One region of the Gracilibacillus xinjiangensis genome, then DNA from elsewhere that is predicted to be linked to it. Evidence: riboswitches for the same ligand, from Rfam matches in the RefSeq annotation. Region 1 holds a riboswitch; each other region holds the start of a gene.

Region 1 (4,200 bases):
TACGAAATGATCAAATTAACGCACCGTCAGGCACGGCAATTTATATTGTTAAAACAAGGACTGCTGGGCGGATATAAATTTGCAGAAAAGCAGGGTGTATTAGATTTTGTTCGGCAGGCTGGCTGTATTCAATTTGACCCGATAGATGTTTGCGGAAAAAATGCTGAACTTGTGCTGCAGTCGCGAATTAACGGATTTTCCAAGAAAATGCTTGATGAGTTGCTGTACATAGATAGAAAGTTGGTTGATTATCCTGATAAGAACCTGGCGATTATCCCTGTCGAGGACTGGCCGTATTTTGAAAGATACAGGGAGGTTGCCCGAAAACATGCTGATAATTATCCTGAAATGCCGGCGTTAACAAAGGAAGTTCGGACGCTTATTCAAAAACACGGTGCCCTGAGTTCAAAAGATATAGAATTGGATGGGGATTTCTCGTGGCAATCAGCCATTCACTGGAGCGGTGGCAATAACTCATCTCGTTCGGTATTGGAGCAGATGTACTCGACAGGCGATTTGATTATCCATCATAAAGAAGGCACGCGTAAATACTACGATATCGCCGAGAAATATATACCGCCCCATTTGCTAAATGTGCCGGATCCGCTGCCAGATCAGCTTGACCATCACAAGTGGCGCGTACTCCGCCGAATCGGTGCGGTTGGCCTTTTATGGAATCGCGCGTCCCATGCCTGGTTGAACATATGGGGGTTGAAAGCGGAGCAGCGCAAAGAGGTTTTTCGCCAGCTATTGGACGAAGCTCGGATTATAGCTGTCTCCGTGGAAGGAATGAAGGATATACTGTACTGTTGTGCGGAGGACTTGCCATTAATTGAAACGGTCCTGCAAAACCCGACTTGGAAATTTCGCTGCGAGTTAATCGCCCCATTGGATAATTTAATTTGGGACAGAAAGCTAATCAACGAACTATTTGGCTTTGATTACACCTGGGAGATTTATACGCCAGCATCCAAACGGAAATACGGCCATTATGTGTTGCCTCTACTATACGGAGAGACCTTCATTGGGCGAGTCGAGGTAATTGCAGAGAGAAAGGCCAAGAGACTTGTCGTTAAGAACATCTGGTATGAGAAAGGTGTGAAGCAAACAAAACAATTGCAAACAGCATTGGACAATTGTTTCGAGAAGTTTGCGATTTTTAATAGCTGTGAAACGATAGTTGTTGATTGAGATTCTTATGGAAGGACGGGTGAAGAATAACAAATTTATAGAATACGATAACTTTACTATTTTCACTTGACATTTATTTCCTAAAACTATACATTGAATATAACTTAAATATATGCACTAGGGGTGTTATTTAACTGAGATGAGTTTTACCTCAAACCCTTTGAACCTGAACTAGTTAAAACTAGCGTAGGAAAGTGTAAACTTTATTACATACTTAAGGAACGATTGTGCCTTATTTTCATATGTAGTTATTTGTTTTACGCAACTTTCCGGGGGAAGGTTGCGTATTTTTTTATCTAGCATTTTATTATTTGGTTTCAACAAAATTTAAAATATAGGAGTTTTTATGATGACTAGAACAGTATTAGTAACAGGTAGTAGTAGAGGTTTAGGAGCAACTATTGCAAAGACATTGGCAGAACAAGGATTTCAAGTGGTTATCAATTACTATAAAAGCAAAGATGCTGCTGAGAAGCTCGTATCTGAGATTGGGGAAGAGAATGCTATTGCAATTCAGGCTGATGTAAGAAACCGTAAAGAAGTAGATAAATTGATAAAAAAAGCAACGGAATATTTTGGCCAAATAGATGTGGTAGTCAACAATGCATTAGTAGACTTCAAATTTGATCCAAACAAACAGAAAACCTTCACAGAACTCACGTGGGATGACTATCAAAAGCAATTAGATGGTACTTTAAAAGCAGCATTTAATGTCGTTCAAAGCATAGCACCTCAATATATTGAACGACAAAATGGAAGTATTATAAGTATAGGTACTAATCTATATCAAAATCCTGTTGTACCCTACCACGAATATACAACAGCTAAAGCTGGATTAATAGGTTTTACACGTAATATCGCTTCAGAATTAGGACAATATGGTATAAAAGCGAATGTAGTTTCAGGTGGATTATTAAAAACGACTGACGCCAGTGCTGTTACAACACCAGAAGTTTTCGATTTAATTGCTCAATCAACGCCAATGAAGAAGGTGACAACGCCTCAAGATGTAGCCAATATGGTCGCTTTTTTATCTTCGGAAAACGCGAACGGTATTACAGGACAAAATTTCACCGTAGATGGCGGTTTGACAATGAACTAAACGCTTAAATTAGCATAGTTCATCCTGCAAAAAAACAGACAATGAATAATGACGGATTTTGAGGTGTAAACAAATGACAAAAACTAAAGGAAAACAACTCCACTTAGGTGTTTTGCTGTATGGTTGTGGACACCATCAAGCTGCCTGGTTAATGCCTGATTCAAGTGTTGAACGTATTGGAGACATTTCTTATTACCAGTCTTTAGCACAGTTAGCAGAAAGGGGCTACTTTGACGCAGTATTCTTTGCTGATAACCAATCATTTGCGGGTAAAGATTCCAGTAATATGCCAGCATTCTGGTTTGATCCAGTAGTTAATTTAACTGCTATTTCTCAAGTGACAAATCATGTAGGATTGGTTTCAACCATTTCAAGTACTTTTTCTAATCCTTTCACAGCTTCCAGACAACTATTGAGTTTAGACCATATTACAAAAGGACGTGTCGGTTGGAACCTTGTTACGTCAATGACTGATTTTGAAGCGTTAAATCATGGTATGGAAGGACTGCCTTCTCATGACAAACGCTATGAGAAGGCAGATGAATTCGCTGCATTAATGAATAAGTTATTTCTTTCATGGGACAGTAATGATTTTTTACATGATCGAGAAGAAGGAAAATTGATCAATCCTTCAAACATTCAGCCTATTAACCACAATGGTACCTATTTTAAAGTGTATGGCCCATCCACTACGCCAAAAAGTCCGCAAGGCAAACCAGTATCAATGCAAGCAGGTGCATCTAAACAAGGCATTGCATTAGCCGCGAAATATGCCGATGCAGTCTATTCAGTGTCGTGGAACTTAAAGCAAGCCAAAAGATTCCGTGAAAAATTAGATGAACAAGTTAAACAAAGCGAAGACAGCAATAGACATATTAAAGTATTTCCAGGCTTAGTGACCTATGTAGGGCATACTCAAGAAGAAGCTTTAGCCAAAAAAGCAGCATTAGATGAGCAATTACCTCTTGAAACAGCTTTAAAACAGTTGAGTTTCTTTATTCAACAAGACTGTTCTAATTGGGAAATCGATAAAGAAGTACCTCAGTTACCCCCAGTAGAAGAATTTAATGGTCCAGTTGGTCGGTACGAAACGATATTAGAAATAATTAATGATACACAACCAACAGTAAGAGAATTATTAGGATATCTTAATGCAGGCGGTGGACATCATACGCTGATAGGTACACCCGAAGAAGTTGTGGATCAGATGGAAGTCTGGATTGAAGCTGGTGTGGCTGACGGATTTAATCTTATGCCCCCTACATTACCCGGTAGTTTAGAAGACTTTGTTGAACTAATTGTTCCTGAATTACAAAAAAGAGGTATTTTCAGAAGGGAATATGAAGGTCATACTTTTCGTGAACATTTAGGATTAACGTAGTTCAGGTGCTAATGTTGAATAAGAAAGCAAAAAAAGTAGATTCGTTTACTTTGCAACAAGAGTTTTCACTTATGACTTTAAATAATTCCTGTGCTAAAAACTAGTAGCCATTTATGAATGTCCACCTGTTGGAAAAGCAACTTATTTATGGTTCAGTTGTATTGTTACACATGACCGTGGTAGTAATTTATTTCTATTCGTTTAATTTGTACTTTTTTCTTTTGACTAAATAGATGATTCTTTAATAGGTATATTGGTTTTCGGTGGATTATTGGCAATTTACGATGCACTGCGGAAAATAAATAATAATATTCTCATTCAATCCGAAGAGCTAAAAAAACTTCAGGAAGAACTCAAAAAAGAAAAACGATAAGGCAGCTTTCCTTGGTTTAGTGAATGCATCCTTATTCATTTATGAAGCAGATCATTTGAGGAGAAGGTTATGTACATAATTACAGAAAGACTAATAATACGGGAATTTCAACCAGAGGACTGGAAAGCTGTTTTAGAATATACTTCTGACAAT
Region 2 (4,200 bases), 600 kb from region 1:
AATTGTAATCCATTCTCCCTTGTTAACTATTGCGTTCTCTACATGGATTAAGCCCTTCTTACTCCTATATCCGGTTAAGTGATGTATTGTCATTTCAGGCACTGGTTTTTCAGCATACTGGAGATAGGATGGAATATTTTCTTCCCAAACTCCTGGATACCAAATTCCGTATTGCCGAAAGAGATCTTTATAATGATTGATGACGTAATTCGGTTCCCCATCTGCAACAATGGCACCTTGAGAATCCAACATGATCATCCTGTCAGCAAAATCATAAACATGTTCTATCTTATGTTCCACAATGATAACCGTTTTATCTGAAGCTATCTTCCTAACTGATTCCCATACTTGTTGTGTTCCTTCGCTATCTAACATTGCTGTTGGCTCATCTAAAAACATAACATCTGGCTGTAATGCGAGTGTACTAGCAATTGCTAACCTTTGTTTCATTCCACCAGACAATTTGTCAATCTTCGTATGAGACTCAGGTAAAACTAAACCTACTTTTTCCATATAGAATTGAATTCGATCAGACATTTCCTCATGCGGTATTTGAAGATTTTCTAATACAAAAGCTATCTCTTCATCAACATACGGCATACAAAATTGGGTATCAGGATCTTGAAAAACATAGCCAGAATGTTTCGATAATTTACTATCCGCACACTTCATGGGGATTTCTACAGAGTGTGGAATAATACCTGCAAGTATCTTGAGCAATGTTGATTTCCCCGCTCCGGATGGTCCAACCAAAAGTACCTTCTCCCCTTTATTTATAGAAAGCGAGAAATCCTTAAATAAAAAGGACTTCTCATCAGGAAACTTAACTTTTAACCCTTCTATACTCACTTCAACTTGATCCATTCTCTCACCTTACCTCTTCATCCAGTGCCTGGTAATGCTTCTGATTAACTGGTCTAACTAAGTTTGTTACACCTGTTTTCTCTAAAGCTTTCACTAGATAAAATGCAAAAAAACCAGTAATAACTATTGCACCGAGTGTCCTGAATACAATTAAAAGGGTTAAGTTCCACCAGACTAGTTCCTGTATATAGCCATAATAAGTATCTAACCAAAGGGAACCAATCGTTGCCCCAATTGCCGCAAGACACATCACAAAAATACGGTGATTCTTATAACGGAATATTGCAAATATCAGTTCACAGCCCAGTCCTTGTACTAGACCATATAACAGAAGGCTAATTCCCCACTGACCACCAAATAGAAATTCTCCTTGTGCTGCAGCTAATTCTGCCAGGAGAGCAACACCTGGTTTTCTGATAATTAAGAATGCGACAGTTGCTGCCATAAACCACATCCCATAAACTAATTGGTCAATGTGTAATCCAAATACGGAAAGAGTATTATATAATGGACCCCAGATTTTATATATCACACTAAATACGATTGCAATAACAATGGTAACTAAAATATCTGTAAGAGTTAGTTTATTTTTCATTAGCTAACATTCCTTTCGATAATACAGTCTCCCATGTCTCCATTTGATACGCCATTTCCCAAAACAGTAATTCATAATTACTGCTAATAACAAAATGTTCCTTCATCCGTTCTTGATCCGCTTCTGTAACTTGACTGGCTATTTCGTCCAAGCGATCAATTTGTTCGTTCACTAAATTACCAAACCAGTCACCGCCATATGCGGAAATCCATTTTTGATAGACAGGATGGTCCGGCTTACAATCTTTTAATTTTTCCCCAACCTCAAAATAAAGCCAATAACAAGGAAGTATTGCTGCAATTACATCACCTAGATGTCCTTCATATGCAGCACGATACATATGTGAAGTGTAAGCATATGCGGTGGGTGATGGCTTAAAAGCTGCCTTCTCTTCTTTTGTAATACCTAAAATGTCCGAAAAGCTTCGATGTAACTCTAGTTCGGCTTCATATGTACCTTGAGCATGTGATGCCATACGATAGGTGCTCTCGAGTGAATTCGCCTTGGCTGCACCTAATGATTGGATACGGGCAAAATGGGATAAATAATATGCATCCTGCAGGACATAGTATTTAAAACAATCAATGGGTAAGGTCCCTTGACCAATTCCTTGTACAAATGGATGGTCAAAACTTGCCTGCCAAATCGGATCAACTTCTATTCGTAAAATTTCTGAAAACTTCATTTCATTTCCTCCCTTTATTTAACCACAAAAAACCACTATCATTACCAACGTAAAGATAGTGGTCATAAATACAGAAAAATTTATGATAAATAAAGGATAATCCTTCGCCACTTCCCTACGCTGGTATAAACCAGATCAGGTTCTAAGGGTCTTAAAGTAATACTTTAATCTCAGTCTTTAAAAGACACCCCTAGTGGAATTACGGGTTATATAATTTCGTCTCTACTATAACAGATATTGCTAACTTGTCAATACAATTTTTAACAAAAAATGAATTCATTCAATACTCAGTCATTTACTTTGCTGCCGAGATCCCTTCACCTGTTCGACGGAATGGGCTTATATTCCAGGTTTATATTTCAAATTTTTGAACAACACCGTGAAGCTTTTTAGACAGGTCATTTAATTCAGTAATATTAGTGATAATTTGATTCATTGATTGACTTGTTTGTTCTGACGTAGCAGTGGTTTCTTCGATACCCGCAGCTGATTGTTCGGATATCGATGCAACCTCTTGTAAAGCTCCATTCATTCCTTGGCTGCTTGAAGTTATTTCAGTTAAGTTTTCAGAGATGTTTTGTATATTTTCTACAACTAATTTAACCGCATGATTTATTTCTTCAAAGGTTCGACCTGTTTCTTCAATCTGTGATGTTCCTTCTTTGACTTCTCTATATCCGCCTATCAGGGAATTTGATACAGTTGTTGTCTCGTCCTGAATACTGTGTACAATGACTGTAATATCTTTCACAGAGATACCTACTTGCTCAGCTAGTTTACGCACTTCGTCTGCAACTACCGCAAAACCTTTGCCATGCTCCCCAGCTCTTGCCGCTTCAATTGCAGCATTTAATGCAAGTAAGTTAGTTTGTTCAGCGATTTCTTTAATAACGGAGATTAGCTTCGTGATCTCATGAGATTTGCTGTCAAGCACTTTCATTTTATCAACTGCTTCTGTAACAATTTGATCAATCCGTTCCATTTGTGCAATAGATTGTCCCATTAAGTTCTTTCCATCCGTTATCAGCACCTCTGCAGAAGATGTAGAATTTGCAATTGATTCAGCGTTTTCGTTTGTTGTCATTATTTTTTCACTGAATTTTTGCATCTCTTCCGTTAATTCACTTAAAAAGTTTGCTTCATTATCCGATCCTTTGGCTAACCCTTCCATTGTAAGTGATACTTGCTCAGCACCTGTATGTACCTCTTTGGCACTAGCTTTTAGTGCAGTACTTCGTTCACTGACGACATCAGAGATATCAGTAATATGTTGAATCATGTTACTTAAATTCTCTCTCATTGTATTAATTGCATTAATCAGTTTACTAATCTCGTCTTTTCCTTTGTATTTGATGTTCTCTATGTTTAATTTACCTGCTGCAATCTGATTACTATATTCAATTACTTTCTGTAAGTTACTGGATATATTTCTGCTAATAAAGAAAACGGCTAAACAACTTAATATTATGGATACAATAATAGAAACAATGAGCGTAGTATATGTATTACTCTGAGCAATCTCAGCTTTTGCTACAGCTTGTTCCATATCTTGATTAATAATATCAACAAGTACTTCTAAAACTGCCACCGTTTCTAACTGTAGTTGGTTTAAACTTTGTGCATTTCTTTTCGCTGTAACAAAATCATTTACTTCAACAGCAGGAATTACATCGCTTACAAAAGTGTCATTCATTTTATTCATATTCGTAATAACAAGAGTAAATAATTCATTTGATTCTGGCGTATCCATATATTGTTCTAACTCTGCTGTAAGAAGGTCAAATTGATGTCTTCTATCTTCATACTCCGAAACAAACGATTGTGTGGAATAATGAACGTAATTAGCGACCCTTAACCCCATTGATTCAGTTAATGTACTCATTTGTGAAATATCCAAAGCAATTTTACTTCTTTTTTCTATTTCTTGAATATTATTACCTACATCTTTCACTAATCCTGTTGCGTAAATGGTCGATATACTAAATAAAATAATAACTGCCGCAAATGATAACGCTATCTTTTTACCTATACTTAAATGGTTAAATAAATGAACATT
Region 3 (4,200 bases), on a different contig from region 1:
ATATGGTTTGATTGTGTTCTACAATTAATGATTTGTCAGTTAGGCCTAAAGCTGTGATTAATTCTTCTATATTTTTCACATCTGTTTGCAATTCTAATGGATCTCCATTAATAATCAGCTTCATCTTCGATAACACACCCTTTACACAAATGCTCGCTGCACTCTGTTTAGAGCAAAGCTTGCAGCATATTTAGCAGCTGCTTTTCCTTCGATTAAATCCGCTACCATCATTCCTGTAATCGGTGACAACAAGATGCCATTGCGATAATGCCCTGCAGCAACATATACTCCATCCCTGCCAGGCACCTCTCCTATATAAGGAAAACCATCGCTAGTTTGTGGTCGAATTCCTGCCCAGAAGTGCTCTAACTGTGCATGTTCGATAGCAGGGATAATTTTCCTTGCTTTTGTTAGTAATTGTTGTACACCTTTCACACGAACCGTTTTATCTGTAATACCATGAAGAGATGTAGCACCGATGATAATGCTGCCATCATTTTTTGGTACTAAGTAGCATCCATCAGAGAATATCGTACTTTCGATTAATGGCTGGTCTGGTCTTACCGAAATGCATTCCCCTTTTACAGGAGTAATAGCTAAATCATAAGGTAACCACTTGGTTGTATCTTTACCTGTTGCCATCACTATTTGATCAGAATAATATAGACCATTTGTTGTTCTTACACCTTTTAGGCCATTTTCCTGTTCGATCAATTCACTAACTTGGGTATGTTCTAACAACACTGCTCCATGGTTTCGTGCAGCTTTAGCAAAAGCTAGTGTTAATTGAGGGGCAGAAACCTGACCATCATCAGGAAAAAATAAAGCAGCAAGGAAATTTCCTGTTAATCTTCTCTCTTTTAATAACGCAGCCTTCTGGGTAAGGAGAAGAGCTGACTCACCAGCTTTTCCTTGAAACCTGGCAATCTCTTTCAATTCAATCAATTGTTTCTCAGTAAATGCTAACTTCATCGTTCCTTTTTGGATTAATCCAATATTAATTCCACTCGCTTCTTCTAATTCCCTTGACAATTCAGGAAAAAAAGCACGGCTTTGTCTTGCAAAGTGAAATAATGCACTATCTGAAGAGAATTCCAACTGTGCTCCTAACATACCTGCAGCAGCACTTGATGCACCACTTCCGATTACATCATTTTCTATTACCAGGACCCGATATCCTCTTTTGCTTAATTGATAAGCAATCGAACAACCAATTACGCCACCACCTACAACAATTTGATCATAATGTTCTCTCAAAATGTTCCTCCTCCCAATGATTGAATCTTTCATAATAAGCCTTTGCCGCTTGCAAAGGCGCAGGCGATTCCCAAAAAGCGGAGATCATCGCTAATCCTTTTGCCCCTGCACCCAAGACTTCCTCCACTTGCTCTGGATGGATTCCTCCCACTGCAATTGTTGGGATGGAGATAGATTTTGCAACACGCTGTAATGCTTGAATTCCTCTAGGCTTTACTCCTTGTTTCGATTTACTGTGGTAGATGTGTCCATATAAAATAAAGTCAGCACCATCTTTTTCCGCTTTCCAAGCTTCTTCGATTGAATGTACAGATTTACCTATTTTTAAATCTGGAAATTGTTTTTTCACTAATGTTACCGGCAGACTATTGTAAGCTAGTTGAACACCAGTACACCCTTTCATCACAGCAAGGTCAACTCGATCATTTATGATGACTTTAGATAATGGGATACCGATACCTGCTAAGAAATCAAGTATTTGCATTAGTTCTGCAGCAGTTTTTGATTTTTCTCTTACATGAATATAATCAAAATAATGATGCATCGTTCTTAATTGTGCTAGTTCCTTTTTTGTTGATTTTCCATTCGTGATCAGGTGAATCCCTTTCATAGCAAAACCTCCAATCCATCCATATAGTGAGGAAAATGGCAGAAAAAAACCACCCTTCCAGTAAAGAAGAGTGGTGTTATGATTTCATAAGTAAAGTACTCACTTGTTCCACCACTTCCCTCCGCTAGTGTTAACCAGATCAGGTTCAAAGGGTCCGAATAAATTCGTCTCAGCCGCATAAGGCTCCCCTAGTGTTCAATCAATTATTCAATTAAAGGATATATCGCTTACATATACAGCATAACATATAATTGGAATTCCCGCCAATATCTATTCATGTCAAATGTTTATTTTACTCGAATATGGGAAGATATATATTAGAAAGAAAATAATGAAAGGATGTTATTACAAATGGCACAAGATCAAGAAAAACTGCAACAGTTATTAGATGGATTGAATGTTGATTTAGCAAACGAATATGCTGCAACTATCATGTACACGTATCACGCATCAGTGGTTTCAGGACTATACCGCTCATTATTAAAACCATTTTTTGAAGATGAAATTAATGATGAGATCGGACACGCTTTATACTTATCAGATAAGATTAAAACATTAGGTGGAACGCCTACAACTACTCCTGCAAAAGTAGAACAATTAACGGATGTACAGGAAATGTTAGAAGCTACACTAAAAGCGGAAACAGAAACAATTGAACGATATGAAAAACGTAAAAAACAAGCAGAAGAATTAGGATTTACAGAACTGGTTGTAAAATTAGATGATATGATTGCAGATGAAACACACCATAAAGAAGAAACAGCAAGATTACTTTCAGACAAATCATTTTTTAGCTAACCCTCTCCCATTATTTATAGATAGAAAACAGACTTCCAGTACAATCTGGAAGTCTGTTTTCTTTTTCCCGCTATGTTATAATTACTCGAAAAAGGAGGGGAAACCATGCTTCACGAATTATTTCAGGAAATAGATAATAATTATGATGAGATGATTGAAATCCGCCGATATTTACACCAGCATCCCGAGCTGTCTTTCCATGAATACAAAACAGCCAAATATATTCAGGAATTTTACAACAAATTGAACATACCTTTCCGGGCAAGTGTTGGAGGCAATGGTGTTGTTGCAAAACTTGTTGGTGCTAAACCCGGTAAAACGATTGCTCTAAGAGCGGATTTTGATGCCCTTCCAATAGAAGACGAAAAAAATGTCCCTTATCGCTCAAAGAATCAAGGGGTTATGCATGCATGTGCCCATGATGGTCATACCGCAACATTACTAACTATTGCGAAAGTACTAAATAAATATAAAGAACAACTTCCCGGCACGATTATATTTATTCATCAACATGCAGAAGAAGTAGCTCCTGGCGGTGCTCAGCCAATGATTGCTGATGGTGCCCTGGACGGAGTAGATTATGTATATGGTACACACCTTTGGACAAACACTCCTTATGGAATTGTTCAAACAGCACCAGGAAATTTTATGGCGGCTGCGGATAAGTTTACCATTACGATAAAAGGGAATGGCGGGCATGGAGGAATCCCGCATCAGACGAAAGATCCCATCGTCATTGGGTCACAGCTTGTCACTAATTTACAACAGATTGTTAGTCGAAAATTAGATCCATTGACTACTGCAGTTCTTTCTATCGGCAAATTTCATGCAGGGAACGCCTATAATGTTATACCGGATACAGCAGTAATGGAAGGAACGGTCCGAACATTTGATCCAGAATTACAACAACTGATTATTACTGAAATGGAAAAGATAATTAAAGGCACATGCCAAAGCTATGATGCAGATTATACATTTGATTATCAAAAAGGCTATCGTCCTGTTGTCAATCACTCCATCCATGCGGAACTAATTATTCAATCTGCGGAAAATTTGGAAGAAGTAAACAGCGCTGAAATGAGTGTTCCGAGTATGACCGGTGAAGATTTTGCATATTATTTAGAAGAAAGACCTGGGGCATTTTTCTTTACTGGTGCTCAAAAAAAAGACCAATTTGTACCACATCATCATCCAATGTTTGACTTTGACGAAAGAGCGATGAAGATTGCTGCCAAAACATTAATTAGTACAGTAATGGAAGCTAATCTACTCTAACCCCGCTACAAAAGAGGCTGGCAAAAGGAGTTAATCCATACTATAATCCGGACGGTTCAACTGAATTTGTCCGGATTATTTGCTTTCCAGGATCTATCATCCTCTATATGCCAGGTTACTGCTTTAGAAGAGAGACTTTCTATGGAATGGATGACCAAACCTAAACTTACCTTACGTGATGCCGTCTTTACAGGATGATCGTTGTTCCACTTATTCGTCTTGTAAACCATTAAAAGCTGAGGTGTTGCCCACGGAAAGCG
Region 4 (4,200 bases), on a different contig from region 1:
GTATGTGCCATCCATTCGATCAAAGTGATGATACTCAAGAGGCAAATCAAGAAATCAAAACTGTACAGGAATCTTTTGAGTCGATAATTATTAAAGATTCATGTGATGTGGAAGTCACTACAACGGATACGCAGGCTGCACTAAATGTACAGGTTGGACTCCAAGCTGCTATAGCTTTGGTCATTAGTATTTCCATTGCGGACAGTGATAAGGCGGAAAGAATTACCCAAGATCTCCATGAAAAGATTAAGTCTAGTCAAGTGAATAAACAACAAACTTATGTAGAAAATTCTAGAGGGGTAAAAATCACAACAACTGACACTGATATTGCAGTAAACGCACAAGTGTTATTACAAGTATTACTCGCATTGGTTGCCCGCCTGGACATTTTATAAGTATCTCAAATCTTTTATCTCTAATAATTTGTTTATCTCCTATAAGGAGGTCTCCACTTAGCGGAGGCCTCCTTATTTTGGAAGATGCAACTGGATAATTAGGTGGGTAAAATATTTACATATATTTTCTTAATTAGTAAAAAAAGAGTATGATTTTGTTAATAAACGTGAGTAACCGTCTGGAAAATATCACATAGGGTATTTCGTGAATCAGGAAATACCAGGAATTATAGCTACCGTAATGGAAGGGAACGGACGATGGGGAAAACAGACCCATGAAGTTTAATTAAATTAGCGGATAGTTTTGCTCATAACGCGGGTTACAGTAATAAGGCGGTCTAAGTCCAATTTTCGGTCCGTAGAATGGCTTCTTATTATGATCATATATAATGGTGTCTTTTCCGAAGGATTCATTCATCAATAAATAGTGTACTTTTGGATTATAGTAATATTCCATAATTATCACCTCCACTTATTAAAATATGCGCCAATGTGAAATTCGAGCCAGTATCTATTTTAAATGGGACAAACACGGCGGATGCCTATTAAACATAAAGTAATCCATACAAAAGAGTGGAGGAGGGTATTTAACAATGTCTGAAAAAAGACTAAATCCTGATTATTATCCAATGTATCCTAATTACGGGGAAATAACGCGATATGAAGAGGTTGCCTTGACGGTTCCGGAGCAACGTCAATATAGACAGCCTGGAGTAGAGAAACTAATGGTACCGGCGCCGATTGTTGAAAATCCTAACTATATAGGGAGTGGGAAGCTAGAGGGGAAAGTTGCCCTTATTACAGGTGGTGATAGTGGTATAGGTGCAGCAGCTGCGATTGCCTTTGCTAAGGAAGGAGCCAATGTAGCGATTGCCTACTTAGATGAACATGAGGATGCCAATCGTACGAAAGCCAGAATTGAAGAAATAGGGAAAGGTTGTTTACTGTTGCCAGGGGATTTGCGAGTAAAACAGCAGTGTCAGGCTATTGTGGAAAGCACTGTCAAAAAGTTTGGGCAACTCGATATACTCTGCAATCATGTAGGAATCCAATTCCAACAATTAGATTTGCAAGATATTACTGACGAACAGTTTGATGATACGTTTAAAGTGAATATATATTCCCATTTCTATACAACAAGGAAAGCGCTAGAATATTTAAGTGCGGGAAGTTCGATCATAAATACCTCTTCTGTAGTTACGTTTGAAGGGAACGAACAATTAATCGATTATACGGCTACAAAAGGAGCAAATATCGGTTTTACACGGGCCCTTGCGAGGAACCTGGTCAAAAAAGGAATCAGAGTAAATGCCGTTGCACCTGGGAAGTTTTGGACACCATTAATCCCATCAAGCTTTTCCCCTGACCAAGTTAGTCTTGCGCTTAATCCGATGAACCGTGATGGTCAACCATTTGAGCTTGCCCCAACCTTTGTATATCTTGCTTCAGATGACTCCCGTTTTGTAACAGGACAAACCTTGCATGTGAATGGTGGGCAGGTTTTTGGGTGAAGTAATATCTCCGTTTGGAATAGCTCAGTAGAGAACAGTCTTTACTGTGCTAATTTCCAATGGGAGTTTTAAATCCCTGTTCAGTTATATAATTATTAATTATCATCGCTAAAGGAGATTTCTAATGGAATTTTTAGCATGACTTTTTCTACATATCACTGGTTTTGTTATATTTGTTGCCTTTATCTTGTTGGATTAATGAATCAATGGAACTAGCTGAACTGGTAAGAAATCAAGAAAAGGACAGACAGAGATGAAAGTGGAGGGGAAAACTGTATTTAATGATCTTTTTGGAAGAATTACTTATTATGCTGTACTTGAGGAGGCTGCCTTGACGAAAGTTACCATTAAGAAATAGCTGAAATCTCCAAAGCGGAATTTGAAAAGCTAAATATTGGTGACAAAATAAAAGGAAATGCTATTGGAGCTTTTTCGAAGGGGTTATACTCGTTTATCCAATCTTTTACCTCATTATTCAACTATTACGTATTCCGCAGCGGGATTTGAATTACCATTGCTTATCCTTTATACTAATAATTAACAATTAAATATAGTTTCTACTAGGGGAGCATGTAAATGCTGAGAGATGAAAGGTCGACCCTTTGAACCTGATCTAGTTAACACTAGCGTAGGGAAGTGGAGTGGCAAATAATTATGGATGTAACAATAAATCTGTAGTTTAAATGCTATACCCATCTCCTTAACTGGTGATGGGTTTTTTGTTCCTCTAGTAAATCTTTTTAAAAAGGAGAGGGAAATAATGAGCAACTTATTTACAGAACATTTATGGACACGTGTCGAACCAATCTGGAAGAGTTATTTGGAACACCCCTTTGTAAAGGGGATTGGAGAAGGGACATTAAACCAAGAGAAATTCAAGCATTGGCTAAAACAGGACTATGTATATTTAATCGACTATTCTAGATTATTTGCATTAGGCAGTGCGAAAGCAGAAGACTTGGAGACAATGACTGTCTTTGCAAAATTACTGCATGGTGTACTTGATATGGAAATGGACCTCCACCGTAATTATGCAGCGGACTTTGGTATTACAGCAGAAGAACTGGAGACAACAGAACCTTCCGCCATTACTACTGCTTACACTAGTTATATGTTAAATGTATCTCAACGAGGTGGAGTGGAAAATGTAATAGCAGCAGTTCTTGCATGTGAGTGGAGCTATAATTTTATTGGTAAATCACTCGCTGAATGGCCTGGGGCATTAGATGACAATTTCTACAGCAGCTGGGTGAATATGTATGCATCAGATGAATTTACAGAATTAGCTGAAAAGTGCAAAAGACTAATGAATCAACAAGCAAAAGGAAAATCAGAACGAGAATTAAAAAGATTAGAGGAGATTGTCATTAGAACTAGCCAATTTGAATACATGTTTTGGAATATGGTTGAGAAAAAAGAGCAATGGCCAGTAAACGTGAGAGGGGAGAAACAGTTTGGCTAATCTAACAGTAGACTTAGTAGATGAGTATCAGGATGAATTAAAGCAAATTCTTGCAGATTTAATTAGCTTTCCAACAGTTAGTCCACCTGCTAGAAATACAGGAGAACTTCAAACATATATTGCCGACTTTTTAGAAAACGAAGGATTTACTACAACTAGCTGGGATGTGTTCCCAAATGACCCCAATCTGGTTGCAATGAAGGAGGGGAAAAATAAAAAGGAGTACAACAGTCTGGTAATTAATGGACATATTGATGTGGCAGAAGTGGGAGATGAAGCGAATTGGACGGTACCCGTGTTTGAATTAACCGAGAAATCCGGTTATGTTTATGGTCGTGGTGTAGCGGATATGAAGGGTGCAGTTGCTGCAACATTGTTAGCTGTAAAAATTTTAAATGAGCAAGGCGTATCCTTAAATGGAGATCTGCAAATCCAGACAGTTATCGGTGAAGAGGCGGGAGAAGCAGGTACGTTATCTTGTATAGAGAAAGGTTACAGATCAGATTTTGCGCTGGTTGTTGATAGTAGTGATTGTCAAATTCAAGGACAAGGTGGTGTTATTACTGGATGGATCACTGTAAAGAGTAAAGAAGTGTTTCATGACGCAATGAGGGCAGATTTAAACCAATCAGAAAACCCTAATAAAGGTGCTAGTGCGATTGAGAAGATGATGCAAATTATTGCTAGTTTGCAAGATTTAGAGAGACAATGGTCGGAATTGAAAAGCTATCCCGGTTTTAAACGAGGTACAAATACCATTAACCCAGCAGTTATAGAAGGGGGCAGACATGCAGCATTTGTTGCAGATGAATGTAGCTTATGGGTTACCGTT

Evidence for each region. Region 1 has a riboswitch for thiamine pyrophosphate ahead of ACFOY7_RS11990 (3-oxoacyl-ACP reductase). Riboswitches for the same ligand answer to the same signal wherever they lie in the genome.
Region 2: it holds a riboswitch for thiamine pyrophosphate, as region 1 does, so the genes downstream of both, tenA (thiaminase II) here and ACFOY7_RS11990 (3-oxoacyl-ACP reductase) in region 1, are expected to answer to the same signal.
Region 3: it holds a riboswitch for thiamine pyrophosphate, as region 1 does, so the genes downstream of both, ACFOY7_RS08855 (thiamine phosphate synthase) here and ACFOY7_RS11990 (3-oxoacyl-ACP reductase) in region 1, are expected to answer to the same signal.
Region 4: it holds a riboswitch for thiamine pyrophosphate, as region 1 does, so the genes downstream of both, tenA (thiaminase II) here and ACFOY7_RS11990 (3-oxoacyl-ACP reductase) in region 1, are expected to answer to the same signal.

The regions. Positions count from the first base shown of each region.
Region 1 is NZ_JBHSDT010000008.1:184,508-188,707, forward strand. Features, by position in the region: gene ACFOY7_RS11985 (winged helix-turn-helix domain-containing protein) at 7-1,191, shown strand; TPP riboswitch at 1,301-1,401, shown strand; gene ACFOY7_RS11990 (3-oxoacyl-ACP reductase) at 1,541-2,293, shown strand; gene ACFOY7_RS11995 (LLM class flavin-dependent oxidoreductase) at 2,367-3,674, shown strand; gene ACFOY7_RS12000 (GNAT family N-acetyltransferase) at 4,117-4,200, shown strand, end outside.
Region 2 is NZ_JBHSDT010000008.1:783,133-787,332, forward strand. Features, by position in the region: gene ACFOY7_RS15280 (ABC transporter ATP-binding protein) at 1-864, opposite strand, end outside; gene ACFOY7_RS15285 (ECF transporter S component) at 869-1,459, opposite strand; gene tenA (thiaminase II) at 1,449-2,144, opposite strand; TPP riboswitch at 2,240-2,346, opposite strand; gene ACFOY7_RS15295 (methyl-accepting chemotaxis protein) at 2,497-4,200, opposite strand, start outside.
Region 3 is NZ_JBHSDT010000004.1:1,002,908-1,007,107, reverse strand. Features, by position in the region: gene thiS (sulfur carrier protein ThiS) at 1-124, opposite strand, end outside; gene thiO (glycine oxidase ThiO) at 142-1,257, opposite strand; gene ACFOY7_RS08855 (thiamine phosphate synthase) at 1,241-1,867, opposite strand; TPP riboswitch at 1,967-2,067, opposite strand; gene ACFOY7_RS08850 (ferritin-like domain-containing protein) at 2,219-2,665, shown strand; gene ACFOY7_RS08845 (M20 family metallopeptidase) at 2,771-3,940, shown strand; gene ACFOY7_RS08840 (hypothetical protein) at 3,997-4,170, opposite strand.
Region 4 is NZ_JBHSDT010000001.1:282,677-286,876, reverse strand. Features, by position in the region: gene ACFOY7_RS01325 (spore coat protein) at 1-395, shown strand, start outside; gene ACFOY7_RS01320 (hypothetical protein) at 682-852, opposite strand; gene ACFOY7_RS01315 (SDR family oxidoreductase) at 989-1,906, shown strand; TPP riboswitch at 2,459-2,558, shown strand; gene tenA (thiaminase II) at 2,667-3,368, shown strand; gene ACFOY7_RS01305 (acetylornithine deacetylase) at 3,361-4,200, shown strand, end outside.